Nisaea sediminum: one gene and its partner. The protein of the gene in region 2 interacts with the protein of the main gene of each other region in a pairwise test. Links are inferred from orthologs where the notes say so. Each region holds a gene or a part of one and is shown on either strand. Other genes may lie near its edges. The genes, in order: hflC and ftsH.

The links.
Region 1: the proteins of ftsH (region 2) and hflC interact in binary tests that used the Escherichia coli proteins (3 or more experiments, as listed by UniProt). The link is inferred for Nisaea sediminum from one-to-one orthologs.

The regions. Positions count from the first base shown.
Region 1 is NZ_JACZCQ010000003.1:507,096-521,537, forward strand. The notes cover bases 2,674-5,673. They hold hflC (protease modulator HflC), read right to left. Parts: upstream 4,612-5,673; coding sequence 3,736-4,611; downstream 2,674-3,735. Other genes in these bases: IG122_RS07500 (DegQ family serine endoprotease), read right to left, coding at 2,674-3,242; IG122_RS07505 (DUF2065 domain-containing protein), read right to left, coding at 3,508-3,696; hflK (FtsH protease activity modulator HflK), read right to left, coding at 4,608-5,673. In the rest of the region: tRNA (adenosine(37)-N6)-dimethylallyltransferase MiaA, read right to left, coding at 1-729; phosphoserine phosphatase SerB, read left to right, coding at 761-1,657; more of IG122_RS07500, read right to left, coding at 1,743-2,673; more of hflK, read right to left, coding at 5,674-5,792; iron-sulfur cluster carrier protein ApbC, read left to right, coding at 5,935-7,089; IG122_RS07525 (GNAT family N-acetyltransferase), read right to left, coding at 7,086-7,604; IG122_RS07530 (dihydrofolate reductase), read right to left, coding at 7,609-8,133; IG122_RS07535 (thymidylate synthase), read right to left, coding at 8,142-8,936; IG122_RS07540 (tetratricopeptide repeat protein), read left to right, coding at 9,108-10,625; IG122_RS07550 (SspB family protein), read left to right, coding at 11,071-11,535; IG122_RS07555 (fumarate hydratase), read left to right, coding at 11,621-13,231; IG122_RS07560 (alpha/beta family hydrolase), read left to right, coding at 13,242-13,883; IG122_RS07565 (hypothetical protein), read right to left, coding at 13,880-14,131.
Region 2 is NZ_JACZCQ010000013.1:45,587-60,010, forward strand. Bases 308-3,289 are described here. They hold ftsH (ATP-dependent zinc metalloprotease FtsH), read right to left. Parts: upstream 2,775-3,289; coding sequence 840-2,774; downstream 308-839. Other genes in these bases: folP (dihydropteroate synthase), read right to left, coding at 308-835; tilS (tRNA lysidine(34) synthetase TilS), read right to left, coding at 2,821-3,289. In the rest of the region: more of folP, read right to left, coding at 1-307; more of tilS, read right to left, coding at 3,290-4,242; tol-pal system protein YbgF, read right to left, coding at 4,214-5,299; peptidoglycan-associated lipoprotein Pal, read right to left, coding at 5,472-5,981; Tol-Pal system beta propeller repeat protein TolB, read right to left, coding at 6,150-7,520; IG122_RS21320 (energy transducer TonB), read right to left, coding at 7,556-8,518; protein TolR, read right to left, coding at 8,523-8,972; protein TolQ, read right to left, coding at 8,976-9,707; ybgC (tol-pal system-associated acyl-CoA thioesterase), read right to left, coding at 9,715-10,221; Holliday junction branch migration DNA helicase RuvB, read right to left, coding at 10,214-11,260; Holliday junction branch migration protein RuvA, read right to left, coding at 11,290-11,913; crossover junction endodeoxyribonuclease RuvC, read right to left, coding at 11,910-12,488; IG122_RS21355 (YebC/PmpR family DNA-binding transcriptional regulator), read right to left, coding at 12,525-13,277; IG122_RS21360 (response regulator), read left to right, coding at 13,701-14,267; IG122_RS21365 (hypothetical protein), read left to right, coding at 14,278-14,424. UniProt on the Escherichia coli protein: Acts as a processive, ATP-dependent zinc metallopeptidase for both cytoplasmic and membrane proteins. Plays a role in the quality control of integral membrane proteins.

The DNA of each region.
Region 1 (14,442 bases), on a different replicon or contig from region 2:
AAGCGCCGGATCGAGATTGAGCGCCATCAGGGCGCGAACCTCGTCCAGCCCCCCCTCTTCCAGCATTCTTTCGAAGCGCAGATCGCATCTGCGATACAAGGCCGCACGCTCCGGCAGAACGGTCACGGTGAAGAACGCCATCCCCTCCGGCACCCGCGCGGGCTGCTCCTGCCACTCGGACAAGGGCCGGCCGGTTTCCTGAAGGACCTCCCAGGCGCGGATCAGGCGCTGGCTGTCGCCGTCATGCAGTCTGGCGGCGAGGATCGGGTCGCCCTCGGCGAGACGCCTGCGGAGCTCGGCACCGCCGATCCGTGTATGCAGCGCCCGCGCCTCTGCTCGCACTTCGGGCGGGACCTCCGGCATCTCGGAAAGCCCGTGCGTCAGCGCCCGGAGATAGAGACCAGTCCCGCCGCACAGGATCGGCACCCTGCCCTCCGCCGCCGCGGCATGAATCTCCGCCAGAGCGCGTTCGCGCCAGAGTGCGGCGGAACAGACCTCCGCCGCGCCGAGAAAGCCGTAGAGCCGGTGTGGAGCACGTGCGAGATCCTCCGCCCCCGGCCGTGCCGTGACGATCGCGAGCTCGCGATAGACCTGCATGGAATCCGCATTGATGACGGTGCCGCCCAGGTCTTCGGCGAGATCGACGGCAAGCGCGGATTTCCCGCTCGCGGTCGGGCCGCCAATGACGACAACGCGGATCGGCTCCGCTGAGGAAACTTCACTGGACATGAATATGGCGCTTACGCGATAAGCCGGGGCCATGCAACACGTGCTTACCCTCACATCGAACCCGGCAAGCCCAGCTCTTGACGCCTCCGTGGTCGAGCGTGCCGAGGATGTCCTCCGCACCGCCGGACTGACGGTCGGCGCCGCCGACTGGCTCGATCCGGATACCGCGCTCGACTTGCCATTCGACGGCACTGTTTCGGAGAGCCTGTCTGTGGCACTGCATGAGGCGCTCGCGGGCCTCGCTGTCGACATCAATATCCAGGCAGCCGAAGGGCGCCGGAAGCGGTTGCTGATCGCCGACATGGATTCCACCGTCATCACGTCGGAATCCCTCGACGATCTCGCGGCCTATGCCGGCATCGGCGACAAGATCGCGCCGATCACAGCCCGCGCCATGCGTGGCGAGATAGACTTCGAAGGCGCGCTGAAGGCACGCGTGGCGATGCTGGCCGGCCATCCGGCGAGCCTGCTCGACCGCCTGCTCAAGGAAGTCGAGATCACACCCGGCGCCCGAACCCTCGTCGCGACAATGAAACGCGACGGCGCATACACAGCTCTGGTTTCCGGCGGTTTCACCTCGCTGACCGGGCCTGTGCGCGAGCGCCTCGGTTTTCATACCGACCGTGCGAACACGCTGAACGTCACCGGCGGCGCGTTTACCGGGACTGTCGGAGAGCCGATCCTCGGACGTGACGCGAAGCTGGTGGCGCTGAACGAGTTTTGCGCCGAACTCGGGATCGGGCCGGGGGATGCCGTGACGGTCGGCGACGGGGCCAACGACCTTGCCATGCTGCAAGCCGCCGGAACCGGTGTCGCCTTCCGCGGCAAACCGGCGGTGCGCGAAGCCGCGCGGTTCCGTATCGATCACGGCGATCTGAGTGCCCTGCTTCATCTTCAGGGTTACAGGCGCGCCGATTTCGCTCCCTGAGTGAACGCATAAAACAACGGCGCCGGCCTTTCGACCGGCGCCGCGCGTCGCACCCGCTAGGGCTGCCTGGGGGGGCGGGGGGAGATTAGCCCTCAGTAATGCGGAGTGCGACAAACCTCATCTCGCCGCCGCGATTCACGGTGAGGAGCACCGATTTCTTGCCGGCGCTTCTGGCGTCCGAAATGCCCTTCTGCACGCCGTCCGGAGACGAAACCGCGTTCTGCTGAACCTCGACGATCACGTCGCCGGCCCGGAGATCACGAGCGGCCGGACCATCCGGATCGACTTCCGTCACGACGACCCCGGACGCGTCGCTATCGAGCGAATACTTGGACTTCATTTCGTCGCTGATCGCCGACAATTCAAGGCCAAGCGACTCGACCCTATCCGGCTCTGACGGAGCCGGCTGCGGGCCACCGCTGGTCAGCAGAGCCTGCTTCTCGGCTTCCTCGAGCTCTCCGATATTCGCCGTCACGCGAACCTTCTTGCCGCCGCGCCAGAGCTCGACCGGAACGTCCCTCCCGATCGGGGTCTGCGCGACGATCTTCGGCAGTTCCCGCATGGTATCCACGTCGCGGTTGTTGAATTTCAGGATCACGTCGCCTGCCCTGATTCCGGCCGTCTTCGCCGGGCCCTGGTCATTGACGTGAGCCACGAGCGCGCCGCGCGCACCGTCGAGAGACAGGCTTTCGGCGACCTCGGGGGTCACTTCCTGGATCCGCACACCGAGCCAGCCGCGGCGGGTGCGGCCGAATTCCTTGAGCTGCTTCACCACAGGATCGGCCAGTGCGGAGGAAACCGCGAAACCGATGCCGACCGAACCGCCGGACTGCGAGAAGATCACGGTGTTCACACCGATGACCTCGCCGTCGATATTGAACAGCGGGCCGCCGGAATTGCCCTTGTTGATCGCCGCGTCGGTCTGGATGAAATCGTCATACGGACCCTGCCCGATGTCGCGGCCGCGGGCCGAGACAATACCGGCCGTAACCGTTCCACCGAGGCCGAACGGATTGCCGATCGCGACAACCCAGTCGCCGACCCGCATCTTGTCGGAATCGCCAAACTTGACCGCCGGAAGGTCGACCCCTTTCGGATCGAACTTGAGTACGGCGATGTCAGTCTTCGGATCGGTGCCGACCAGCTCGGCAGCGAATTCCGTGTCGTCCTGCATGCGAATCAGGATCTCGTCGGCGTCCTTGATCACGTGGTTGTTGGTGACGACGTAGCCGGCCTTGTCGATGATGAAGCCTGACCCGAGCGACTGGGCGCGACGCGAGCGGCGCTCGTTATCGGGTCGCATCCGGTCTTCGAATTCCTTGAAGAACTCCTCGAAGGGAGTGCCCGGCGGCAAGGTGCGTCCATTGTCGGATGCGGTGATGGTTTGTGTCGTGGAAATGTTCACGACCGCGGGCAGCAGTTTCTCCGCCAGGTCGGCGAAGCTCTCCGGAGCGGCCCGGGCGAACGCCGGAGCGGCCGGCGTAAACGCCGGTACGGCCACGGCAACCGCCAGGAACCCGGCCATAAGACCGTTTCTGAGGCCTTTCAAGACCATGACAGAGACCTCTGTGGTGACGCCTTTCATGTTTCCATAGCTCCTTAGCCAAGCTTTTCTGTTCGTTCGGAACAGGGAACCCGCATCGCACCGGCGACCAGGCCGCGCACGGCAGTCCGAGTGCCATTCGTCCCTAAGAAACACGTCAACAAGGTGGGGACGATCAGGCGACTGTCAACGCCATCCCTTCCATAATGTCAGATATAGCCGCAGGGTGTGGCGGCATTATGGTGAGAATTGCACAACTATGTCCGAAAAGGGGCATGTCCCGGCAGGGCAGCACACGCGATTGTGCTTACGCGGCCCGGATCAGCCATGCCAGCCCGAAGCCGATCGCCATCGCGATCAGACCCGCGCGGCGCAGGCTCGCCGGATCCATTTCGAGGGCCAGCCGCATCATGTGCTGCATGCGCCCCGGCATCAGCGCATAGAGACAGCCCTCGATAAAAAAAACGAGGGCAAGCGCCGTCAGAAAATCTGTCACGGCCCCTGCCCCCGCCTGTTCCCGGGTTGCGCGGCGTCCCTACTTGGACGCCGGCGCTCCCTGGATGTCCTTGAAGTACTTGAAGAAGTCGCTATCCGGCGAAAGCACCATCGTGGTGTCCCCCGACTTCATCGCGTTCCGATAGGCCTGCATCGAACGGTAGAATGCGAAGAACTCCGGATCCTGGCCGAAAGCATCGGCGTAGATCTTGATCGCCTCCGCATCGCCCTGACCGCGCAGGATCTCGGACTGCTTCTTGGCTTCCGCCACGATGACCACGCGCTGTTTGTCGGCATCGGCGCGGATCTTCTGCGCCTCTTCCTGACCCTGCGCCCGGAATTCCTTGGCCTCGCGTTCACGCTCGGACTTCATCCGATTGTAAATATTGAGGCTGGTTTCTTCCGGATAATCCGCTCGGCGGATCCGCACCTCGACCAGTTCCATGCCAAGCGGGCGGGCGCCGTCATTGGCCTGGGCCCGGATGCTGGCCATGATCTGGATACGCTGATCCGACAGGATGCTCAGCAGCGTCTCGTTACCGAGAACGCGGCGCAGCGCCGAATTGATGATCGGGCTGAGACGCGAGCGCGCGCCGAGTTCGTCGCGAACCGTTTGATAGAACAGCAGCGGATCGACGATCTTGAAACGCGCGTAGCTGTCCACGTCGAGACGCTTCTGGTCGGAGAGGATGACCTGCTGTTTCGGCGGATCGAGATCGAGCACGCGCTTGTCGTAGTAGATCACGTTCTGCCAGGGCATCTTCACTTTGAGGCCCGGATCCTTGACGGCCGCCTTCGGTTCACCGAACTGGAGCACGATCGCCTGCTGAACCTGAGAGACGACGAAAAGGGAAGTGAAGGCGACGATCCCCGCGATCAGGACCAGTACGCCGATAATGGCGAGTCCGCGGTTCATTGCGTGCCTCCCGTCGAGGAGCGGTTCTGCTGGATCTGCTTCTGCACTTCGGGCAGAGGCAGATATGGAACCACTCCGCCTTCGCCGCTAGCGCCGTTGTCGATGATGACCTTGTTCACGTTGCCGAGAACCTCTTCCAGTGTCTCGAGATAGATCCGCTTCTGGGTCACGTCCTTGGCCGCCGAATAAGCCGTGTAGACGGACCGGAAGCGGTCGGCGTCACCGGTTGCGCGGTTGATGACTTCCTGACGGTAGGCGTCCGCCTCCTCGATGATCTGCGCCGCCTCGCCCCGGGCCCGCGGGACAACGTCGTTGCGGAACGTCTCGGCTTCGTTTTTCAGCCGGTCCTTGTCCTGACGGGCACGCTGGACCTCGTTGAAAGCGTCGATCACCTGCTTCGGCGGATCGACCGCGAGCAGCTGGACCTGACGCACATCGACGCCGGCCACGTATTCATTCATCAGATTCTGCAGATCTTCCTGCACCGTGCTTTCGATCAGCTGACGGCCTTCGGTCAGCGCGACCTGAATCGGCCGTTTGCCGATGGCGTCGCGCATCGCGGACTCTGCCGCCATTTTCACGGTCTCTTCCGGATCCTGGAGATTGAAGAGAAAGTGGCCGGCATCGGCGATACGCCAGAACACGACGAAATCGATATCGACGATATTCTCGTCGCCGGTGATCATCTGGCTTTCTTCGGGCACGTCACGCTGCACGGAGCTGCGGCTGGAGCCGTCGCCGGAGCTGCGGTAGCCCACCTCGATGCGGTTTTCGCGCGTCACGTCCGGCCGGATGACGGATCCGATCGGCGACGGAAAATTCCAGTGCAGGCCCGGGTCGGTCGGCACGCCGGTATAACGGCCGAAAACAAGCTCAATGCCCTGCTGGTTCGGCTGCACACGGTAGAGGCCGGAGAAAAGCCAGAGTGCGAGAAGACCGACGACGACAAGAGTGATCCCGGTCGGACCTCCGAGGCCCTTCGGCAACATGCCCCTCAACCGCGCCTGGCCCTGGCGGATCACCTCGTCGATGTCCGGCGGCTGCTGGCCGCCCCCACCACCGCCGAAACCTCCCGGTCCGCGGCCGCCCCAGGGAGACTTGCCGCCTCCACCGCCGCCTGACCCGTTACCACCGCCGCCGCCCCAAGGACCGCCGCCACCACCTTGATTACTCCAAGGCATATATGTTTCCCCTCATTTCCAAGCGCATCGTCGCTCTTAGCAGATGCCCCCCCGGTTGCAAAGAAATAGGGGAAGCGTATATCTGCTTGCGCACCACAGAGTGCTGCATCCGCATATTGGCCAAAAGCCGGAGAAATCAAGCATGGCACGGGTAACGGAAGAACAGGTCCTGGCGGCGCTGAAGGCCGTCGAAGACCCCGACAAGGGGCAGGACATCGTCAGCCTCGGCATGGTGAGCGGCCTTGTCGTCAAGGACGGCAATGTCGGTTTCGCGATCGAGGTCGACCCCCAGCGCGGCCCACAGCTCGAGCCGCTGCGCCAGGCAGCGGAGAAGGCCGTCGACGGCCTCGCCGGCGTGCTCTCCGTCACCGCCGTGCTGACGGCCCACCGCCCGTCCGGACAAGGTCAGCCGCCGCAGCAGGGCGCGCCGAGGCAGGCGCCGCAAGCCGGCCCCGGAACGCAGGCGCGCCCGGCGCAGAACACTCAGAAGACGCTGGTCCCTGGCATCAAGTCGATCATCGCCATCGCCTCGGGCAAGGGTGGTGTCGGCAAATCCACCACCGCGATCAACCTCGCGCTCGCGCTGAAGGCGTCCGGCCTCACCGTCGGCATCCTCGACGCCGATATCTACGGCCCCTCCCTGCCCCGCATGATGGGCATTTCCGGCCGCCCGACCACGGAGGACGGCAAGACCCTAAAGCCGCTGGAGCGGTTCGGGATCAAATGCATGTCCATCGGCTTCCTGGTGCCGGAGGACAGCCCGACGATCTGGCGCGGGCCTATGGTGATGAGCGCGCTGGAACAGATGCTGCGCGACGTGCTCTGGGGCGAGCTCGACGTGCTCGTGGTCGACATGCCGCCGGGCACCGGCGACGCCCAGCTCACCATGTCGCAGCGCGTGCCGCTCGCCGGCGCCGTGATCGTCTCGACGCCGCAGGACATCGCCCTGCTGGACGCCCGCAAGGGCCTCAACATGTTCCGCAAGGTCGATGTGCCGGTGCTCGGCATCATCGAGAACATGAGCTATTTCCTCTGCCCGAGCTGCGGCGAGCGCTCCGACATCTTCGGCCATGGCGGCGCCCGCGACGAGGCCGAGCGGATCGGCGTCGATTTCCTCGGCGAAGTTCCGCTGCATATGGACATCCGCGAGACGTCGGATGCCGGTAACCCGATCGTCGTTTCCGCTCCGGAGAGCGCGCATGCGGTTGCCTACAAGGGCATCGCGGAGAAGGTCTGGGCGAAGATCGGCAGCGGCGACAGCGGGCGCCGGGCGGCGCCCAAGATCGTCTTCAACTAGACGCCGACAGTGGCGCTCCGCCGTTCCATGATCACGGTGTCGCGCCACTGCCCTTCCATCGGGCCGTAGGTCATCTTGGCGATCCGCTCGCGGCGCCCGAGAACGCGGAAGCCGTAAGCCTCATGCAAACGGATGCTGGCCTCGTTCTCGGGGAAAATGCTGGTCTGCAAGGTCCAGAACCCGGCACGCTCGGAGGCCGACACCAGCGCTTCGAGCAGCTTCCGTCCGACACCCTGTCCGCGTGCGTTTGCCGAGATATAGATGCTGTGCTCGGCGACGCCGCGATAGACCGCGCGCTTGGAGACCGGCGTCAGGGCGACCCAGCCGACGACTTCGCGGCCGATCGCCGCCACGAGCCGGCATTCCGGCAGATATTTCTCGTCGAAGGCCGGCCAGTCGGGCGCAACGGACTCGAAGGTCGCGTGACCGGTCTCGATCCCGGCCTGATAGATCGCCAGCACCCGGCTCGCATCCTCCGGAACCATCGCCCGGATTTCGATCGCGCTTGCGGTCATGGCCTCAGCTCCGCTCCAGCGTGACGAAACTGTGCGCCGGGCTGCCGTCCTTCTCCGGATGGTCCGTCCGCTCCGTCTCTCTCCAGTCCGCGCGGTCGAAATCCGGGAAACGGGTCTTGCCCTCGACCTCGAGATGGATCTCGGTGACGTGCATGCGCTGCACCTTGTCCATCGCCTGACGGTAGATCTCCGCTCCTCCGAAGACAACGATCTCGTCGACACCGTCATTCAGCGCAATGCGGCGCGCCAGATCCAGCGCCTCGGTAACATCGTGAGCGACCTGCACGCCGTCCGCCTTGAAGCCGCGGTCGCGGGTGACGACGATGTTGGTGCGCCCCGGCAGCGGCCGTCCGATCGACTGGAAGGTCTTGCGCCCCATCACCAGGGGCTTGCCCATGGTGATCCGTTTCACCCGCCTCAGGTCGTCCGGAAGATGCCAGGGCATCTTCTCCCCGTCACCGATCACGCCATTGTCGGAGACGGCGACGACGATCGCCGGCACCGGAAACTTCACCACTTTGTCGCTCATGAAAGGTCCTAGACCGCGACCGGCGCGGCGATGTGCGGAGCGGCCTCGTAATCGAGCAGCTCGAAATCCTCGAAACGGAAGGCGAAGAGGTCGGTCACCTCCGGATTGATCCGCATGGTCGGCAAACGTCCCGGAATGCGCTGCAACTGCTCGCGGGCCTGATCGAAATGGTTCTTGTAGAGATGCGCATCGCCGAAGGAGTGAATGAACTCGCCCGGCTTCAGTCCTGTCACCTGGGCCACCATCATGGTGAGCAGCGCATAGGAGGCGATATTGAACGGGACGCCGAGGAAGATGTCCGCGCTGCGCTGGTAGAGCTGGCAGGAGAGCTCGCCGTCGGCGACATAGAACTGGAAGAGGCAATGGCACGGCGGCAGCGCCATCTTCGGCACGTCCGCCGGGTTCCAAGCAGTGACGATCAGCCGCCGGGAATCCGGCCGGTCGCGGATATCGTCGAGCAGGTTCCGGATCTGGTCGATCGTGCCGCCGTCGCGGTCCGGCCAGGAGCGCCACTGATGACCGTAGACCGGACCGAGATCGCCGTTCTCGTCCGCCCACTCGTTCCAGATCCGGACCCCGTTCTGCTGCAGATAGGCGATGTTCGTGTCGCCCGCCAGGAACCAGAGAAGTTCGTGGATGATGGATTTCAGATGCAGCTTCTTGGTCGTCAGAACCGGAAATCCCGCCGAAAGGTCGAACCGCATCTGGTGGCCGAAGATGGAGCGCGTGCCGGTCCCGGTTCGGTCCGTCTTGTCCGTTCCTTCCTCCAGGACCTTTGCCATGAGATCGAGATATTGCCGCATGCGGGAGTCGCCCAGTCGAGTTCCGAGTAATAGGATATATATTGTGAAGCCGTGCCCGGCCAACGCAAGCGATTGCGGTTCGCCAGCGATTGCAGATTGACACCCGTCTGAATCCGCTCGCACTTTTGCCCCGATCATTCCTGCCGACGGGACCGGACCGAAAGGGCCACGATGCCGGATAGCCGCGACTCATTGCTGGCCGACAGCCGCCGCCTGATGACCGAAGGCAGATGGAACGAGGCCTGCGCGCGCCTGGAACAAGGCCTCGCCGCGGCGCCCAGCGACATACTGATCGCCTTTACCCTCGCGACGGCCTACCGGCTCTCCGGTTCCACCGAGCGCGCCGCCGACCTGTTCGATCGCCTGCACAATGCGCTACCGGACATGGCCGAGGCCGCGGTCGGTCTGGCCCAGTGCCGGTCTGATCTCGGCGCACCGGACGAGGCAAGAACGGCACTGCGCCGCTTCGCCATCCGCAACCCGGAGGCGTCCCAGGTTTATTCGGCGCTCGGCGAGATCAGCTTGAAAACCGGGTGCAATGACGATGTCGTTGCGGCATTTTCCCGCTCGGTCGCGCTCGCCCCGACGGCGGCACATCACGGCAACCTCGCCGAGGCCCTCAGCCTGCGAAACATGTTCGAAAGCGCCGAGCGCCACTACAAGGCCGCCCTAAAACTCGCGCCGGACAGTCCGGCATCGCGACGGAATTACGCCATTCACCTTCTGGTCCAGGGCAAGGTCGAGGAAGGGTGGCGCGCCTTCGAAGCACGGCTCGATCCGCGTCTGCCCGACGCGCCCGCACGCACCCTGACACTGCCCCGCTGGGACGGAAGCGACATTCGTGAGCGGCACCTGCTTGTGGTCAGCGAACAGGGCCTCGGCGACGAGATTCGCCTCGCGGCTTTGCTGCCAGAACTTGCCGGGAAAGCTCGGCAATTGACGGTCGAATGCGACCCGCGCCTTGTTTCGCTGTTCGAACGGTCACTTCCCGGCATCCGGATCCATGCCTTCTCCCGCATCAAACGGGGCGGTCGCGGCCACTATTCCTATGGCTGGCTGCCGCCGGAAGATGGCCCGGACTGTTACATCGAACTTGGCAGCGTCGCTTTCAGGCTCGCCCGCCCGCTGACCTTGCCGAATAACGATCACGGTTTCCTCAAACCTGACCCGGACATTTCGGCGCCGCTTCGGGACCGGCTGCGCGATCAGCCGGGGCCCGCGCGCTGGGTCGGCCTTTCCTGGGCCAGCGGAGCGCAGCATTTCGGCCGCGCCACGAACTATCCGCCCCTCGAAGCCTGGCGCGATCTCCTGTCGCTGCCGGACGTTTCCTTCCTGTGCCTGCAATACGATCCGACGGCCGAGGATATCGAGCGGCTTTCGGAGTTCTCGGGACAGAATATCCTGCAGCTCGAAGGACTGGATCTGCGCAACGACATCGAAAGCCTCGCCGCCCTTTCCGGCTGCCTCGATCTCGTACTCTCCGTCGGTAACGCGACAGCCGCGCTCGCTGGTGCCGTCGGGACACCGACCATCGAATTGCTGTCAACGCCCGGCTGGGTCCCGCTGATCGAGGGACAGGACAGTTTTCTCGCCGCGAACCACCGCTGCACGCAATCCGTTCCCGGAGACTGGAGCGCGCCGATGAAACGTGCGAGAGAACTCGCACTCCTGCGTCTCGCGCAATCCTGAATCTCTCGATCTGCGGCCAACTCTCCTCTTTTTCCCGAGGGCACAAGCGCCTATATTCAGCCTGTCGGGCAACCGACTATGGCGATAAACGGCCTATGGAATAAGCATTGCGGACCCGGGGGCGGTACCCGGCGCCTCCACCAAAGATATCTGGCCTCACGGCTGGCTCCTTGGGGGCGAAATAGGATCGACGCGTGTGGTAAAGATAGTCTTTTCGCTCGGCATGGTTCCGCCGTTATCGGGCCATTATAGTAGTTGCAAACGACAACTATGCGGAAGCTCGCCTCGCTGCGTAAGCAGTCAGGTGCTTCAATTAAGTCCTAAGGGTTCGCACTTTTAGGCGGGGTTTGGGGCGCACCTGGCAACAGAAGCGTCCCGCTTAAATTTGAGAGTGCCGAACGACGCGTACCCGGGGGAAATTTTGGAAGAGCCTTTCCAATACGACATGATGGTGGACGAGGCGCTGCGCGGAGTTGTCCGGCGCGCGCTCCGACAGGTCGCGCAGCATGGCCTCCCCGGCAATCACCACTTCTATATCACCTTCAAGACCCGGGCCGATGGCGTCTCCATTCCGCCCTACCTGCTTGAGAAATATGCCGACGAGATGACCATCGTGCTCCAGTTCCAGTTCTGGGACCTGGAAATCGAGGAAGAGCTCTTCACCGTCTCGCTCAGCTTCAACGACGTGCGCGAGCGGCTCGTCATTCCGTTCGCGGCAATCACCGGGTTTGCGGATCCGTCCGTCAAGTTCGGGCTCCAGTTCCAGACCCTCGACGAGAGCGAGCTGGAAGACATGGACCTGCCCGAAATGTCCGACGACGAGGCCGCGGAAGAGCTGCCGGAAAACGACGGCAATACAGAGGCCATGGGCCAGGTCGTCTCGCTCGATAATTTCCGCAAGAAGAAGTAAGGTCCGGCGCGCCTGCGCCTCGGGCCGGCCATAACGGGACGCGACCAACGCGACCGAAGTGCTGAGCTATGCTGGAGAGAGACTGATGGAAGAGATGAACTTCACCGAGATGTTTCCGCTCGCGGAAGACAAGACCGAATACCGCAAGCTGAGCGGCGACCATGTCGGCGTCGAGAAATTCCGCGGTCAGGACATGCTCGTGATCGAGCCGGAAGCCTTCACGCTGCTGACCGAGCAGGCCTTCCGCGACATCTCCCACCTGCTGCGCCCGGCGCATCTGCAGCAACTGAAGAACATCCTCGAGGACAGCGAGGCGACGAACAACGACAAGTTCGTCGCCTACGAGCTTCTGAAGAACGCGGCCATTTCCGCCGGCGGCGTGCTGCCGATGTGCCAGGACACCGGCACCGCCATCGTGATGGGCAAGAAGGGCCAGAACGTCTTCACCGGCTTCAACGAGGAACGCGACATCGCGCGCGGCGTCTTCAACATCTACACCAAGCACAATCTGCGCTACAGCCAGATGGCGCCGCTCGACATGTTTACGGAGAAGAACACGGCCTCGAACCTGCCGGCGCAGATCGAGCTCTATGCGACCGAGGGCGACGCCTACAAGTTCATGTTCTGCCAGAAGGGCGGCGGCTCGGCGAACAAGTCGTTCCTATATCAGGAAACCAAGGCGATCCTGAACCCGTCCGCCCTGATGAAGTTCCTCGACACCAAGATCCGCACGCTCGGCACCGCGGCCTGCCCGCCCTATCACCTCGCGATCGTGATCGGCGGCACCTCGGCCGAATTCAACATGAAGACGGTGAAACTGGCCTCGACGAAGTATCTCGACGGCCTGCCGACCAAGGGCAGCGAGTCCGGCCACGCCTTCCGCGACGTGGAGATGGAGCAGCAGGTGCTGAAGATGACCCAGGAAATGGGCATCGGCGCGCAGTTCGGCGGCAAGTATTACTGCCACGACGTCCGCGTCATCCGCCTGCCGCGCCACGGCGCCTCCCTTCCGGTCGGCATCGGCGTTTCCTGCTCCGCCGACCGCCAGTGCTTTGCCAAGATCACGAAGGACGGGATCTTCGTCGAGAGGCTCGAGACCGATCCGGCGAAATACATGCCGGACATCGATCCGAGCGAGTTCGAGGGTGACGTGGTGAAGATCGATCTCAACAAGCCGATGGAAGAGATCCGCAAGACCCTCAGCCAGTATCCGATCAAGACCCCGGTCTCGCTGAGCGGCCCGATCATCGTCGCGCGCGACATCGCCCACGCGAAGCTGAAGGAGCGCCTCGACAGCGGCCAGGGACTGCCGGACTACATCAAGAACCACCCGGTCTATTATGCAGGCCCGGCCAAAACCCCGGAAGGCTACGCTTCCGGCTCGTTCGGTCCGACCACCGCCGGTCGCATGGACTCTTACGTCGATCCCTTCATGGAAGCGGGCGGCAGCTTCGTCATGCTGGCCAAGGGCAACCGCTCGCCGCAGGTTCGCGAAGCCTGCAAGAAGTACGGCGGCTTCTATCTCGGCTCCGTCGGCGGCGCGGCCGCGAAGCTGGCGCTGGACAGCATCAAGAAGGTCGAGGTGCAGGAATATCCGGAGCTCGGCATGGAAGCGGTCTGGCGTATCGAGGTCGAGGACTTCCCGGCCTTCATCGTCACCGACGACAAGGGCAACGACTTCTTCTCCAACATCTGATCCCTGCCCGGTGCCGGCATCAGACTTCCTCGAGAACGGCCCCGAGAATGCGCCTGCGACCCTGATCCTGGCGCACGGGGCCGGTGCGCCGATGGATACGCCCTTCATGAACCGGGTCGCGGAGGGCATCGCCGAAGCCGGGTACCGTGTCCTGCGGTTTGAATTCCCCTATATGGCAGCCCGCCGGACCGAAGGTGGCCGAAGACCGCCTGACCGGCAACCCGTGTTGCTCGAAACCTGGCGCGAGACAATTGCAGCGGCTTCGGGGACTGGGCCGCTCTTCATAGGCGGCAAGTCCATGGGCGGGCGCATGGCAACGCTTGTCGCGGAGGAATCCGGCGTCGCCGGCACGCTCTGTTTCGGCTACCCGTTCCACCCGCCCGGCAACCCCGAGAAACTCCGCACCGCGCATCTCGAGACCATGACCTGCCCAACTCTGATCCTGCAGGGCGAGCGCGATCCGTTCGGGGGCCGGGAAGAAGTTGAAGGCTACAAGCTGTCCGGCAATGTCGAACTTTATTGGGCGGCGGACGGAAATCACGATCTCGCCCCGCGCAAGGCGTCCGGTCATACGGTCAACGACAACCTCGCGGGCGCAATCGATGCCGCTCTGAAATTCATGAAGAAGGTGAGCCGGTCAGGACCGTCCTAGTGCTTCGCGGACCGCGTATTGGCCGAAGACTGGATCAGTTCGGTGGGCGACGGGATTTTCTTTTCAAGGGCCGGGAGCTGCAGTTCGTCTGAGTTCGTTCGGTAGACGATATAGGCGCTGGCCATCCATCCACCAGCGACCACCGGACCGACGACAAGGGTAACAAGGCAGACCATGCCAACGAAACGTGCGACGGAGCGAAGCAACGCTTCGGAAAAGCTTTCTTCGGCCTGTTCCCAAACAGCCACTATTCAACCCCACCAAGTCTTCGCGAGCCGACTTTCCGAACGCCCGACGCTCTGCTCACCCCAAAATACAGCGCAACAATAGCAGAAAGGATTCGGACTCTCAATGCTATGTCGCAACAAGATGCTACAAGTCTCACAAATTACTGGATTTTCTCTAGCCAGAGTTACCCGGAAGGTGGGCCGCTCCACGAAGCCAATCGCAGTCAAGACCTTCACAATTGAAACTTCTTGCAGAAAATTATTAAAAAAAGATAACTGAATATGCTCGTTCTCTATGCATATCTTAAGCGAGGCCACAGCCACCCAAACGA
Region 2 (14,424 bases):
GGGCGATGCCGTCCCGCTCGGCCTCGAGCACGCGCGCCTCGATCTCCTCGAGAACCTGCAGGGGCGAGAAATCGTAGACCGCCTCTCCCTGCATGCTCTGCGGTTCGCCGCGCATATGCATCAGCATCGCCGGAACGCCCGCCTCCGCGACGATGCGGCGGCTCTCCGGATCTTTGAGCCCGGTCACGTCGTTAACGATGTCGGCTCCCGCATCGAGAGCCGCACGCATGACGTCCGGGCGGCGGGTATCGACGCTGATCACCGGGCGTTTGGCTCCCGCGCGGCGGCGGATGCCCTCGATCACCGGCACGACACGGCGCAGCTCCTCATCGACCGGGACCGGGTCCGCACCCGGACGGGTCGACTCGCCCCCGATATCCAGGATGTCGGCGCCCTGCATCAGAAGCTCGAAGGCATGGTCGACAGCGACGTCACGCTCAGCGAAGTCACCGCCGTCGGAGAAGCTGTCGGGGGTCACATTGACGATGCCCATGACCAGCGGCCGGCCCTGCGGCAACCCGCAGAGCGGTGCGCGCGCCGCTGTCAGCGCGAGCATTTCCGCCTCGAAGGCGTCCGCGAGACCTTCTCCGGCCGACCATTCCGCAGCGATGCCAAGCGGAACCGGTCCGATCAGATGGATCGCCTCGCCCGAGCGCGCAATGATTTCGACAGTGGTGAAGGCGCCGGGTCCGCCCGCGAGCGGCCGGGCAACGCCGGCATCGGCAAGGCGCGCGGCACTCTCGCCCCAGAGCAGCCCATCCGGACGCAGGCGCAGCCGCGCTCCGGATGGCAAAAGGCCGCGCCGAAGCGCGGCCTCTCGAAGGATTTCGGCCATCGGTCTATTCGCCGGGTTGGGGATCGGGCTCCAGCCCACCGCCTGGCTTGCCCTTGCCCTCGGCACCCCCGGTCGGAACGGAGGACCGGCGTCCGGCGCCCGGTTTCGGCCCGTCTTCCTTGTTCTCCTTGTGCAGGCTCTCGCCCGCCAGCAGAGCCTTGATCTCGTCGCCGGAGAGGGTCTCGTACTCAAGCAACCCCTTGGCGAGAGTTTCGAGCTCGTCGTGATTGTCCACGAGGATCCGGCGCGCGTCCGAATAGGCTTCGTCGACGATCCGGCGGATTTCCTCGTCGATCACCTTCGCGGTCGCATCGGAAACGTTCTTCTGCTGGGTCACGGAATGACCGAGGAAGACCTCCTGCTGGTCCTGCGAATAGGCGAGGAAGCCGAGCTTGTCGCTGAGCCCCCACTCGGTGACCATGCGGCGCGCCATATCGGAGACCATGCGGATGTCGGAGGAGGCACCGGTGGTGACCCGCTCCTCGCCGAAAATGATCTCTTCCGCCAGACGACCGCCACAGGCGACGCGCAGGTCGGCATAGAGTTTGGCGCGGGAAAGCGAGATCCGGTCGCCTTCCGGCAGGCGCATGACCATGCCCAGCGCGCGGCCGCGCGGGATGATGGTCGCCTTGTGGATCGGGTCGCTGTCCGGGCAGTGCAGCGCGACCACGGCGTGACCGGCCTCATGATAGGCGGTCAGCGCCTTTTCCTCGTCGGTCATGACCATGGAGCGGCGCTCCGAGCCCATCATGACCTTGTCCTTGGCTTCCTCGAACTCGGCCATGCCGACCACGCGCTTGCCTTTGCGGGCGGCGAGCAGGGCGGCCTCGTTCACGAGGTTGGCGAGATCGGCGCCGGAGAAGCCCGGGGTGCCGCGCGCGATGACCTTGGCATCGACGTCGGGCCCCAGCGGAACTTTCCGCATGTGAACTTTGAGAATGCGCTCGCGGCCGAGAATATCCGGGTTCGGCACGACGACCTGACGGTCGAAGCGGCCGGGACGCAACAGGGCCGGATCGAGCACGTCCGGGCGGTTGGTCGCGGCGATCAGGATCACACCTTCGTTCGCCTCGAAACCGTCCATCTCGACCAGCAACTGGTTCAGGGTCTGCTCGCGCTCGTCGTTGCCGCCGCCGAGACCGGCGCCGCGGTGACGGCCGACCGCATCGATTTCATCGATGAAGATGATGCAGGGCGCGTTCTTCTTGCCCTGCTCGAACATGTCGCGGACACGGCTCGCGCCGACGCCGACGAACATCTCGACGAAGTCGGAACCGGAAATGGTGAAGAAGGGCACGTTCGCCTCGCCGGCGATGGCGCGGGCGAGCAGCGTCTTACCGGTGCCCGGAGGGCCGACGAGCAGACAGCCCTTCGGGATCTTGCCGCCGAGACGCTGGAAGCGCTGCGGGTCCTTCAGGAATTCGACGATCTCCTCGAGCTCGGTCTTCGCCTCGTCGATGCCGGCGACATCGTCGAAGGTCACCCGGCCGACCTTCTCAGTCAGCAGGCGGGCGCGGCTCTTGCCGAAACCCATGGCCTTGCCGCCGCCGCCCTGCATCTGACGCATGAAGAAGATCCAGACGCCGATGAAAAGCAGCATCGGGAACCAGGAGATCAGGATACCGAGCAGACCGGACATGCCCTCTTCCGGCGGAGCCGCGGAAATCCTGACGCCGCCCTCGCGCAGCCGGTCCACGAGGCCCGGATCGTTCGGCGCGTAGGTCGCGAAGTTCCGGCCGTCGTTGAAGTGGCCCTTGATGGTGTTGCCTTGGATCACGACGTCGGTGACGCGGCCCTGTTCGACGGCGCCAAGGAAATCCGAAAAGGCGAAGTTCGGATAGCTGCCGGTCTTGTTCGAACTGTTGAACAGGTTGAACAGCGCGACGAGCAGGACGCCGACGATGATCCACAGTGCGAGATTCTTGCCGAAATTGTTCACGCTGATCGTGCCTCGGTAGGGTTCCTATACAGCCGGAGGCCCATTCTTAGACTTTCGCTCCGGCCCTGTCATCCCTGCTCGCCCGGAACGCATCTGCGACCCAGGGTACGGCGGGACGAAATTCTATTTGAAGACGGCCGTCTTCCGACTGCGCCGCATCTGTCCACGTCTCCGGAAAGTGGGGGGCAAAGAGACGCCCGTCAAGGTCGGTGACCGCCGGAAGCGAGCATCGGACACTCTCGGGCAGCGCCAGCGCCGACCCTGCCGGAGGCCGCAGACGGCGCAGGCGGCGGTCGCCCGCGCGGGTCAGCATATGTACCCAGGCAGGCCGGTCCTCGCGCCAGATGACGTCGAAGCGACCGTCCCAGCGTAACCCGGCGCCGGCCCCGACAATCCGGGGCCGCAGGCCGCGTGGCGTCTCCCGCACGATCCAGATGCCGTCCTTTTCCGTTCTCCAGACCAGGCACCCGGCGAGCGTGACACGCGAGAAGCCGCCCTCGGAGACCCAGCGCTCGAGCCGCGCCAGACTTTCCCCACGCGGCGGATGGCCTCCCCCGCCGACGGATTGCAGCAGGCCGGAGAGCAGTTTGCGACGCAAGGCCGCGGGCAGCCCCTTGAGCGTGATCGGGTCGAGGCGCACGAAACCGCGCGGATCGAGCTCTCCCGCCTCCCGAAGGAAGGAGGCTAGCGTGCCGTCGCTCCAATCCCGGAGCCGGGAGAACACCGATGCCACACGATGGAGCACCATCGCGTCCAGACCGGCGGCGCGACGGCCGTCCGCCTCCTGGCGCACCCTGACCCGCTCGAACTTGCGGTTCCGGTTGCTCGGGTCCTCGATCCAGGCCTGGGCTTCCGTCACACAATGGGCCCTGAGGCGCTGCGGCGAAATACCGAGCAGCGGCCGATAGACGGGGAATTCCGCGTGCATTTGACGCATCCGAATTCCCGCGAGCCCGTCGGGACCGCTGTCCCGGCCAAGCCGCATGACCATGGTCTCGGCCTGGTCTTCGAGATGATGCGCGAGGAAAATTCCCCGGGCCCCAAGCTCCCGGGCACGACCCGTCATGAGCGCGAACCGGGCCGCGCGCGCCGCCGCCTGAACGCCAGCTACCGGCTTGCCCGCGGACCAGCGGAGGATATCGGACGCAATACCGCGGGCTTGCAGCCAGCCGGACACACGGGCGGCTTCCGCCGCGGACTCCGCCCGCAGCCCATGATCCACGATGAGGGCTCGGAACCGGTGCCCATTGGCCCGGCACCAGCGATCAAGGAGCAGGCAGAGGGCCATGCTGTCGGCACCGCCGGAAACACCGGCGAGAAAGAGCGACGGTGGCGCGTCGGTCAAGGCCGGCTCAACGGCCCGGATCAGCCGGCCGAACTCGTCCTCGCCGACCGGCGCGACGCCGATCTCGGCGCTCTCCCGCCGTCCGGGCCGGAGATCAGCAGCCGATGCGTTTGCGCTCGGCATCCGCCCGGCGCTTGATATTGTCCGACGCATTCGGGAAATCGGCCCTCAGCTTGTCGAAGGTGACGCAGGCATCGTCCTTGCGATCCATACGGGCGAGGGAAAAGCCGAGCTTCAAGAGATTGTCCGCGGTCTTCGAACTGCCCGGGTAATCGGTGTAGCCGGTCGCGAAGGTCTTGGCCGCGAGAGGGAAGTCCTTGCGCACGTAATAGGTCTCGCCCAGCCAGTACATGGCATTGCCCGCAAGCGGGCTCTTCGGGTGGCGCTCGAGAAACAGGCTCAGGGCCTTCTCGGCGGAGTCGAAATCCTGCTTCTGCAGATAGGCGAACGCGTGCTTGTACTGTTCCTCCGGCGTCCCGTCCGGGAGGATCTGTCCGGCCGACGGAGCACTCGCCACCGCCTCGGGCTTGCTCGCCGCCGCGCCGCCCTCCGGTGCGGGCAGCTGGGCCGTTCCCTCGTCCACAGCCTTGATCTCGGCCTGGCTCAAGGTCCCCAGAACCCCCTGACCCTGCCCCGGAACAGGCGCAGGCTCAGCCTGCGGAGCCTGGGCGATCGCGCCGCCACCTGGACGGGGTTCGCCGGACTGAACCGGCGCGCCGCCCTGCTCCAGCGCCTGCAGCCGGAAATCGATGTCGCGCACCAGCCGGTCGAGGCGTCCGGAATTCTGCTCGACGCGGAACTCGACCTCCTCGATCTTGCCGGTCAGCGAGCGGATCAGCGTTTCCAGCTGCTGCAGACGCACTTCGACGCGCGCGGCATAGCTGGTGTCGAGCGATCCCGATTGGCCCCCCGCAGAGGCGGAGGACCCGGAGCCGCGGGTGATGGGAGCCGGGCTGACAGGTGTCGCCGTAATCCCGGTTCCGGCGCCGCCGGCCCCCGGAGTCGAGAGCGTGTTGCGATAGAGCTGGCGCTGCAGGTCCTGCATGTCCCGCTCCATCCGGTCGAGCCGGTTAAGCAGATTCTGCACATCCTGCGCGGCGGCAGACCCGATCGACGTCATGGCTATCGCGACAGCCGCGCCGAACAGACAGAACCCGCGCACTCCGTACCGCCTGATCATACTTCAAACTCCCGGCCTCTGATTTACCGCAAAGCCCAGTATCGCCCGATATTCGAGCAGGAATATGGCATCGATGCGGCTGATCGCACCCGATGCCCTGCACCTCAAAAGACGACGCGCCGGTCTGGAACCCCAGACCGGCGCGGTCCTATTCACGTCAACCGGCAGAACCTTAGTTGATGGTGGTCACACCACGACGGTTCTGGGCCCAGGCTTCCTCGTTGCTGCCGAACGCAACCGGACGCTCTTTGCCGTAGCTGATGGTCGCGATACGGCCCGCATCGATACCGAGCGCGACCAGATAGTCCTTCGCCGCGGTGGCACGACGCTCGCCGAGGGCGAGGTTGTATTCACGGGTACCGCGCTCGTCACAGTGACCTTCGATCGTGACCGTCACGCTCGGGTACTTGCGCAGCCAGAAAGCCTGGCGCTCAAGCGTCGTACGCGCTTCAGACGACAGGTCGTATTTATCGAAGTCGAAGAAAACCCGATCACCGACTTCCGCGACAAACTCCTCGCGGGACCCTGCTACGGGGCCGGACGGCGCCGCGCTCGTCGCAGGCTGGTTCGCAGCCGGCACAGTCGATCCCGCGCCGCCCGACTGGGAAGCAGTCTCCTGGTCGGTCGAGCACGCGGCAACGAGCAACGCCGCGGCCACGATTGAAAGAAACTTCTTAGCCATTCTAAAACACCCCCACGGAAGTGAGCCTTCGATCCAAGTTAACGGTCGTGCCCCTGCGACTCATAGCTGGACGCGCCAATCCTTTGTGTTGTTTAACAGATTTCAACACGTTGGGATAGCCGCTCGTTATCGGATTCGCTCGATCGCGCGCAATATATTTGCCCGCAGTCAGGGAATCAAGGGCGACCATGCGGGGTCGGAAGCGTCCACCGGAGTGACAATTTCGCGCTCGTTATACCCTGTAAGGTCAATGGAATAGAGTCTGGTTTTGCCACCACGACCGGATGAATCCGATGGGAACTGCTTGAAATATATCAAAACTCTCCCGTTCGGGGCCCAGGTCGGAGCCTCCACGAGATAGCCTTGCGCCAACAGACGCTCGCCGGTTCCGTCGGGCCGCATGACACCGATATAGAACTGCCCGCCCGCCATTTTGGTGAAAGCGATCAAGTCCCCGCGTGGCGACCAGACCGGCGTGGCATAGCGCCCCTTTCCGAAACTGATTCGCTGCACGTTCCCGCCGCTTGAGTCCATCACGTAGATTTGTTGCGTGCCGCCCCGGTCGGAGTTGAAGGTGATCTGCGAGCCGTCCGGCGAAAAGGTCGGCGAGGTATCGATTGACGGGCTGTCGGTCAGGCGCCGGACCCTGCGGGTCGCCAGATCCATCGTGTAGATGTCGGTGATGCCGTTCCGCGCGAGGCTCATGATCACCCGGTTGCCGTCCGGCGAGAAACGCGGTGCGAAGGTCATGCCCGGGAAATCACCGAGAACCTCCTGCTGTCCGGTCTCGATATTGAAGATGTAGACCCGCGGCTTGTCGTTGTAATAGGCGAGATAGGTGATCTCCTGCAGGGTCGGCGAGAAACGCGGCGTCAGCACGAGATCGCGGCCGTCAGTCAGGAAACGGTTGTTGGCGCCGTCCTGGTCCATGATCGCGAGGCGCTTGGTCCGGCGGTCCGGCGGGCCGCTCTCCGCGATATAGACAATACGGGTGTCGAAATAGCCACTCTCGCCGGTCATGCGCTGGTAGATCGCATCCGAGATGATATGCGCGACGCGGCGCCAGTTCGCGGGCACCGTGGTATAGGCATTCGCGACCATCTGCTGTTCCGCAAAGACGTCCCAGAGCCGGAACTCGACCTTCACCGCCCCGCTGGCCTCGAAGCTTACCGCGCCATGCACAAGGGCCTGCGCGTTGATGATCCGCCAGTCACCGAACCGTGGCAGTGCGCTCAGCGAGACATTCTGCTGGATGAAGGCCGACTTGCTGATCGGCGCAAAGAGGCCGGAACGCTCCAGGTTTGCCGCGATCACCGCCGCAATGTCGCGGCCGATCTGGGCGCTTTCACCGTTGTTACCGGTAAAGTCCGCGATCGCCACGGGCAGCGGATCGACCTTGCCCTGGGTGATATCGATCCGGAGCTCGGCGCGTGCCGTGCCGGCGAAGCAAAGCGCGGCGAACAGGGCGGGCAGGAGCAGACGCCAGAACAGCGCGGCAGGTGAAAATTCGGCAGTCCGGGACAGTCCAGCGAACCTCATGATCGGCCTCTCAAGTCGGTCGTGATCGCAGATCTTCACAGCAGATCCCTCGGATTGAAGGTCATGGTGATGGTCTTCCATGCCTCGTATTTTTCAGGCGGCAGCGGAAGCTTGCCGCAGCTCAGAACCGCGCGCCGCGCACTCTCGGCGGCGGTGCGGAAGAAAGTGTCGCGGGAAAGACGCGACTGATCGACGATGCGAGCGTCCCGCACGCTGCCGTCGGCGTTCATCTGCAGCGCGATCTCGATATAGAGATCCCCGGCATCCTTGGCGCCGGCCGGCACGTTCCAGCATTGCGCGATCTGCCGGCGGACGGCGTCGATCTCGCTGACGGAGACCTTGTTCTCCGGATCGAAGGCCTTGTCGGAGCGGCTGCGCGCGGGCGCGTTCAGCTTCGCCAAGACGTCCTTCAGCGGATCGGTCTTGTCCTCTTTCTTCTTCTCTTCCTCTTTCGGCTTGGCCGCGACCGTCGGCTCGGTCTTCTCGAGCGTCTTCAGCAGACGCGAGAAATCCTGCTTCTTGTCGTCCTTCTTCGGCTTCTCCGCCGTGTCCTTCGGATCCGGCACGGGAGCGCGCGGCTTCGGGCGCGGCTTGGGCGCCGGCTGCGGCGCCTGGGCGACCTTCTCCGGTTCCGGCTCCTTTGCAGGTGCAGGCTTCGGAACCGGCGCCGGTTCCGGCTCGGGGGCCTCGGCGACGGGTTTCGGTGCTGGCTCGGGCGCCGGGGCGGGCGGGGGCGGAGGCGGCGGAGCTTCGGCCTGAGGCGGCGGAGGCGGAGCTTCCTTCGGCTCGGGCTTCGGCGTTTCGGGCTCCGGCTCCTTGGGCTTTTCAGGCTCGGCCGTCACGGTCGGGGTATTCGTCACCTCGGTGATCGGTACCATATCGACGATCACCAGCTGCTCCGGAAGGATGTCGTCGTTCCGGAGCTGGGGCAGGCCGAACCAGGCGATGGCAAAGACCGCCGCGTGCAGGCCGACAGATATGGTGAGCCCCGTGCGCATGGTGTCAGCGCGTTCCCTTCATCGTGTCCGGAATCTCGGCAAGCAGGGCGACCTTGGTGAAGCCGGCGGCACTGATCAGCCCCATCACTTCCATCACCGTGCCGTACTGGATCGCCTTGTCGCCGCGCACGAAGATACGCACGTCGGGTCGCTGTCCGGTGACCGCGTTCAGCCGCGGCACCAGGTTTTCGCGCGGCACCTCGGTTTCCTGCAGGAAGATCACGCCCTCCGCATTGACGGAGACCACCAGCGGCTCGACCTCGTCGGTGAGCTGGGCCGCTTCGGTCTTCGGCAGATCCACCGGCACGCCGACGGTGAGCAGCGGCGCCGTCACCATGAAGACGATGAGCAGCACGAGCATCACGTCGACCAGCGGGGTCACGTTGATCTCACTGAGCGGGCGGTAGCGGTTCCGCCCCTTTCCGCGCCCGTTTCCGATCATGGAAGCGGCCATGGCTCAGCCCCCCTCGTCGAGCTGGCGCGAGAGGATCGAGGCGAACTCGGCCGAGAAGCTTTCCAGACGGCCTGCGAAACGGCCGAGGTCGGTCGAGATCTTGTTGTAGGCGATGACCGCCGGGATGGCGGCGATCAGACCGAGCGCGGTGGCGAAGAGCGCCTCGGCGATCCCCGGCGCGACGACCGCGAGCGAGGTGTTCTTGGTCGCGGCGATGGACTGGAAGCTGTTCATGATCCCCCAGACCGTGCCGAACAGGCCGACGAAGGGCGCGACCGAGCCGACCGAGGCAAGGAAGGTCATGTGCTTTTCCAGCCGGTCCATCTCCCGGCCGATCGAAAGCTGCATCACCTGCTCGATGCGCTGGCGCAGGCTCGCCCGGATCTCCGAACCCTTGGAGGTCAGCCCCTTGGCGGCCGAGCGGCGCCATTCCCGCATCGCGGCGGAGAACACAGCCGTCATCGGATCGCCGGGCTGCCCGCCGATCCGGTCATAAAGGTCCTCAAGCGAGCCGCCGGACCAGAAGCTTTCCTCGAAATCCTCGGCCGCCTTGGAGAGACGGCGCAGCTTCAGCGTCTTGTCGACGATGATGGCCCAGCTCCAGACCGAGGCCAGGATCAGGATGACCATCACGGTCTTCACGATCCAGTCCGCGGCCAGGAAGAGGCCCCAGATGCTCATGTCGGTGGCGGCCGTACCCCCAAGCGCTACGGTGTCGACGACTGTCTGTTCCATCTAGATGCTAATCCCCGGATTTCTGAACGTCCGCCTTCGGCGGTTCCTGGTTCGTCCCAGCCATGATCGGACGGTCCAGTTTTTCCCGGACCGATTTCGGGACCCTGACAGGCCGGCCCTTGGCGTCGATGCACGCGATCGTGCTTGCGACCCGAACCAGATGGCCGTCAGTTCCCGTTTTTCTGATTTCCTGTTCCACCTCGAAGGAGGCGCCTTTCGTCTCCGCGATCCGCGTCGCGATCTCGAGCGCATCGTCCAGACGGGCCGGCAGGCGGAAATCGATGACACTGCGCCGAACCACGAAAAAAACGCCTTCAGCATCGGAAAGTTCCGACTGGGAAATACCGAGATCTCGGAGATATTCCGTCCGACCGCGCTCGGCAAAGCGCAGGTAGTTGGCGTGATAGACGACGCCGCCGGCATCCGTGTCCTCGTAATAGACCCGGGCGCGGAGCACATGGGCGCCATCCGCCGTGAACGAGGTCACCGCAGGCATCGACTTGCGCTCAGACATCGCACCCCTCGGGATCGTCCTCGAGCAGGGTCATCTGCGCGACTTCGGCCGGCGTGCGATTCGGCGCGGCAAGACCGAGATAGCGGTAGGCGGCCTCGGACAGCACCCGGCCGCGCGGTGTCCGCTGCAACAGGCCCTGCTGGAGCAGATAGGGTTCGATCACTTCCTCAATCACGTCGCGCTGTTCGGAAAGCGCGGCGGCCAGTGTTTCCGCCCCGACCGGTCCACCGCCGTAATTCTCGGCGATGCAGCGCAGATATTTCCGGTCCATCGCATCCAGTCCGCGCTCGTCGATATCGAGCCGGTTGAGCGCGCCGTCGGCCGCCTTCTGGCCAATCTCCTCGACCCCGGCGACTGCCGCAAAGTCGCGCACCCGGCGCAGCAGGCGCCCGGCGACGCGCGGCGTGCCGCGGGACCGGTTTGCGATCTCGGTGGCACCGTCCGGCAGCAGGTTCATGCCGAGCAGGGACGCACCGCGCATGACGATGCTCTGCAGCTCCTCCGGGGTGTAGAATTGCAGCCGCAACGGAATGCCGAAGCGTTCGCGGAGCGGCGTCGTGATCAGGCCGGAGCGCGTGGTCGCCGCCACCAGCGTAAAGGGTGGCAGATCGATGCGGATCGAACGCGCGGCCGGCCCCTCGCCGATTATGAGGTCGAGCTGAAAGTCCTCCATGGCGGGATAGAGCACTTCCTCTACGGCAGGATTAAGGCGATGTATCTCGTCGATGAAGAGCACGTCGCGGGCCTGCAGATTGGTCAGAAGCGCTGCGAGATCGCCCGCCTTTGCGATCACCGGACCCGAAGTCGCACGGAAGTTCACCCCGAGCTCGCGGGCGACGATCTGCGCCAGCGTTGTCTTGCCGAGACCGGGCGGGCCGAAGAACAGCGTGTGATCCATCGCTTCTTCGCGGGCTTTGGCAGCCTCGATGAAAACCTTGAGGTTTTCCCGGCTCTGCTTCTGGCCGACGAAATCGTCGAGCGTGACCGGCCGGAGCGCCCGTTCCGGGGTATCCTCGACGGAGCGCTCCCCATCGACCAGGCGGCCGCCCTCCTCGTCTTCCCAGGCACTCACGAGGCGAGCTCCTTCAGACCGCCGGTGATGAGCTGGTCAAGCCCGGCATCCGCGCCGGCGGACTTTGCCGCGGCGTGGACCGCGCCATAGGCCACGCTGCGGTCATAGCCGAGATTGACGAGGGCCGAGATCGCGTCCGCCACCGCAGCGGACTCCTTCGACGTCGCCTTGCCCTTTCCGGCGGCTGCCGGCGCGGCGGCGTCCGCTCCGAGGGAGACGTTCACCGCCTTGTCCTTCAGTTCGTTGACGATGCGCCCGGCCAGCTTCGGCCCGACCCCGTCGGCGCGGGTCAGCATCTTGGCGTCGCCGGCCGCGACGGCCCGGATGATCTCGTCCGGCGAGAGCGCGGAGAGGATCGAGAGGGCCGCCTTGGCGCCGACACCCTGAACCGTCTGCAGCATCCGGAAGCAATCCTGCTCCGCCTTGTCGGCGAAGCCGTAGAGATGGATATGGTCTTCGCGGACATGGGTCTCGACATGGACCGAGACCTCGCCGCCGCGGTCGCCGAGGCGTCCGAGGGTCCGGCTGGAGGCGAAGATCAGATAGCCGACGCCGCGGACATCGATGACCGCCGAGCCGTCGCCGAAAGAGTCCAGGATCCCGCGCAGTTTCGCGATCACAGCCCCATCTCCTTCCTGAGCGCCGCCTGCACGGCCTTCTCATAGCCGCCGGTCGCGGATTGCTTGCGGATCCGGGAGACCCCGACAGAGTCGCCGAAGGCATGACGGCTCTGGGCGAAATGTGCGTGGCAGATCGCGACCGCAAGCGCATCGGCCGCATCCGGGCTTTCGAAGGCGGCATCCGGCAGCAGCTTGGTCACCATGACCTGGATCTGGTCCTTGTTGGCGTGCCCGGCCCCGACCACGGTCTTCTTCACCCGGTTCGGCGCGTATTCCGTCACCCGCATCCCCTTCTTGGCCGGGGCCAGCAGCACGGCGCCGCGGGCAAGCCCCAGCTTCAGGGTCGATTCCGGGTTCTTGTTGACGAAGGTCTCCTCGACCGCCGCCTCGTCGGGGCGATGGCGTTCGATGATCTCAAGCACGCCGTCATGCAGCTCCAGCAGCCTCTCGGCGATGCTCAGGGAGGCCGTCGACTTCAACGTCCCGTTGGCGACATGACGCAGACGATTGCCGTCCACGTCGATGACGCCCCAGCCGGTGAAACGGAGGCCCGGATCGAGACCGAGAAGCCTCATGTCAGCAGCATCTCCCCAGTTTACGCAAAACGGCGATCAGGCCGCCGCCGTCAGCTTGCGCATGACGTCGTCCGGGATCTCGAAATTGGCCGAGACCGACTGCACGTCGTCATTGTCCTCAAGCACGGCGAGCAGCTTCATGATGGTTTCCGCCTGCCCCTCGTCGACGGGCACCGTGTTCTGCGGCTTCCAGGTGAGCTCCGCGTTTTCCGGCGCACCGAATTTTTCCGAGAGCGCCTCCCGGACGGCGCTCAGCTCGTCCGGCGCACAGGTGATTACGTGACCGTCCTCGGTGGACTCGACATTCTCCGCGCCGGCCTCGAGTGCCGCTTCGAACATGTCGTCAGCCCCCGCCTTGTCCGCCGGATAGCTGATCTGCCCGATCCGGTCGAACATGAAGCTGACCGAATTGGTCTCGCCGAGCGTCCCGCCATGCTTGGAGAAAGCGGCACGCACTTCGGACGCCGTTCGGTTGCGGTTATCCGTCAGCGCCTCGACGATCATCGCGACACCGCCGGGCGCATAGCCTTCGTAGCGGATATCCTCGTAGTTATCGTCCTCGCCGCCGCCTTCGGCCTTCTTCAGGACACGGTCGATATTGTCCTTCGGCATGTTCGCTTCGCGGGCCGCCTGGATCGCGGAGCGCAGACGCGGGTTCGATGCGGGGTCCGTGCTGGCCTTCGCCGCGACCGCGATTTCCCGGATCAGCCGTGTGAACAGCTTGGCGCGCTTCTTATCCTGCGCACCTTTCCGGTACATGATGTTCTTAAATTGGGAATGCCCTGCCATTTCCTTCAGTCCTCAATGGAGTCCGGCTTTTGCGAATTGCCGGCGCGGCGGTTCGTCTGCCCGACCGGACCGGCGGGCCGGAACAATCTGCGAATCGGGCGCCAAGTCAAGAGCCCCGGACAGATTTTCACACTACCGGACCGCAGATTTCCGCCAAATTAAGCCTGACCCAGTCTAGTCGATCTCGGGAAATTTTATACCAGATATTGTGCCAATGCGCATCTCTGACAGAGGATTTTTGCAGCAGGGCGATAAATCGCCATATACGGAACTTGGTAATTTTATTCGCCACTTTGGATTGAGAGAGAAACAATCTGACTATAGCCTTCCCTATCGGAAGTCGACTAAACTCCCTGAACTTTGCGTGATTTTCGAAGGTCCCCGAAACTTCAATGAATTGGGACCGGGAAAACAGGGTTGAACATGTCTCTAGGGCCGATCAACGAAGCGCGATTCCAGCGTCTGACCGTCATGATTGTCGAGGACAGTCAGCCGATGCGGGAAGTGCTGCGCGCGATGCTGCAGGCGATCGGGGTCAAGAACATCGTCGACGCACGCGACGGGAACCATGCGATCCGCAAGCTGAGCGAGTACCAGATCGACGTCATCATCACCGACTGGGTGATGGAAGAGATGGACGGGCTGGAGCTGACACGCTGGATCCGGACGTCGCCGCACAGTCCCGACGAATTTCTGCCGATCATCATGGTCAGCGGTCACACCGAGGCGCACCGGATCGAGATGGCGCGGGATGCCGGCGTGACGGAATTTATCGCCAAGCCCCTGTCCGGTGTCGGTCTCATTCAGCGCATCGTCGCGGTGATCGAACATCCACGCCCCTTCGTGCGCACGGACGACTATTTCGGTCCCGACCGCCGCCGCAAGGTCGAGCCGTTCGACGGTGAGGAGCGCCGCGCCGCCGAGCTCCGCGACAGGGATGCGCGAATGACACCCCCTCCTGCGAAAGCCCACAGCCACGCCCGTTCGTGAAAGGTAGCCGATGCCCACCCACCCGAAAGGCCAGTCCCCGAAAGGCTCCTACGAGGTCATTCATCAGCCCAACAAGCTGAAGGATCTGGTCGGCGGGCCGGCGCGCATGGACGAGAGGCTGATCGAGAAGGCGGAAGCGGCGCTGGCCGAAGCGATC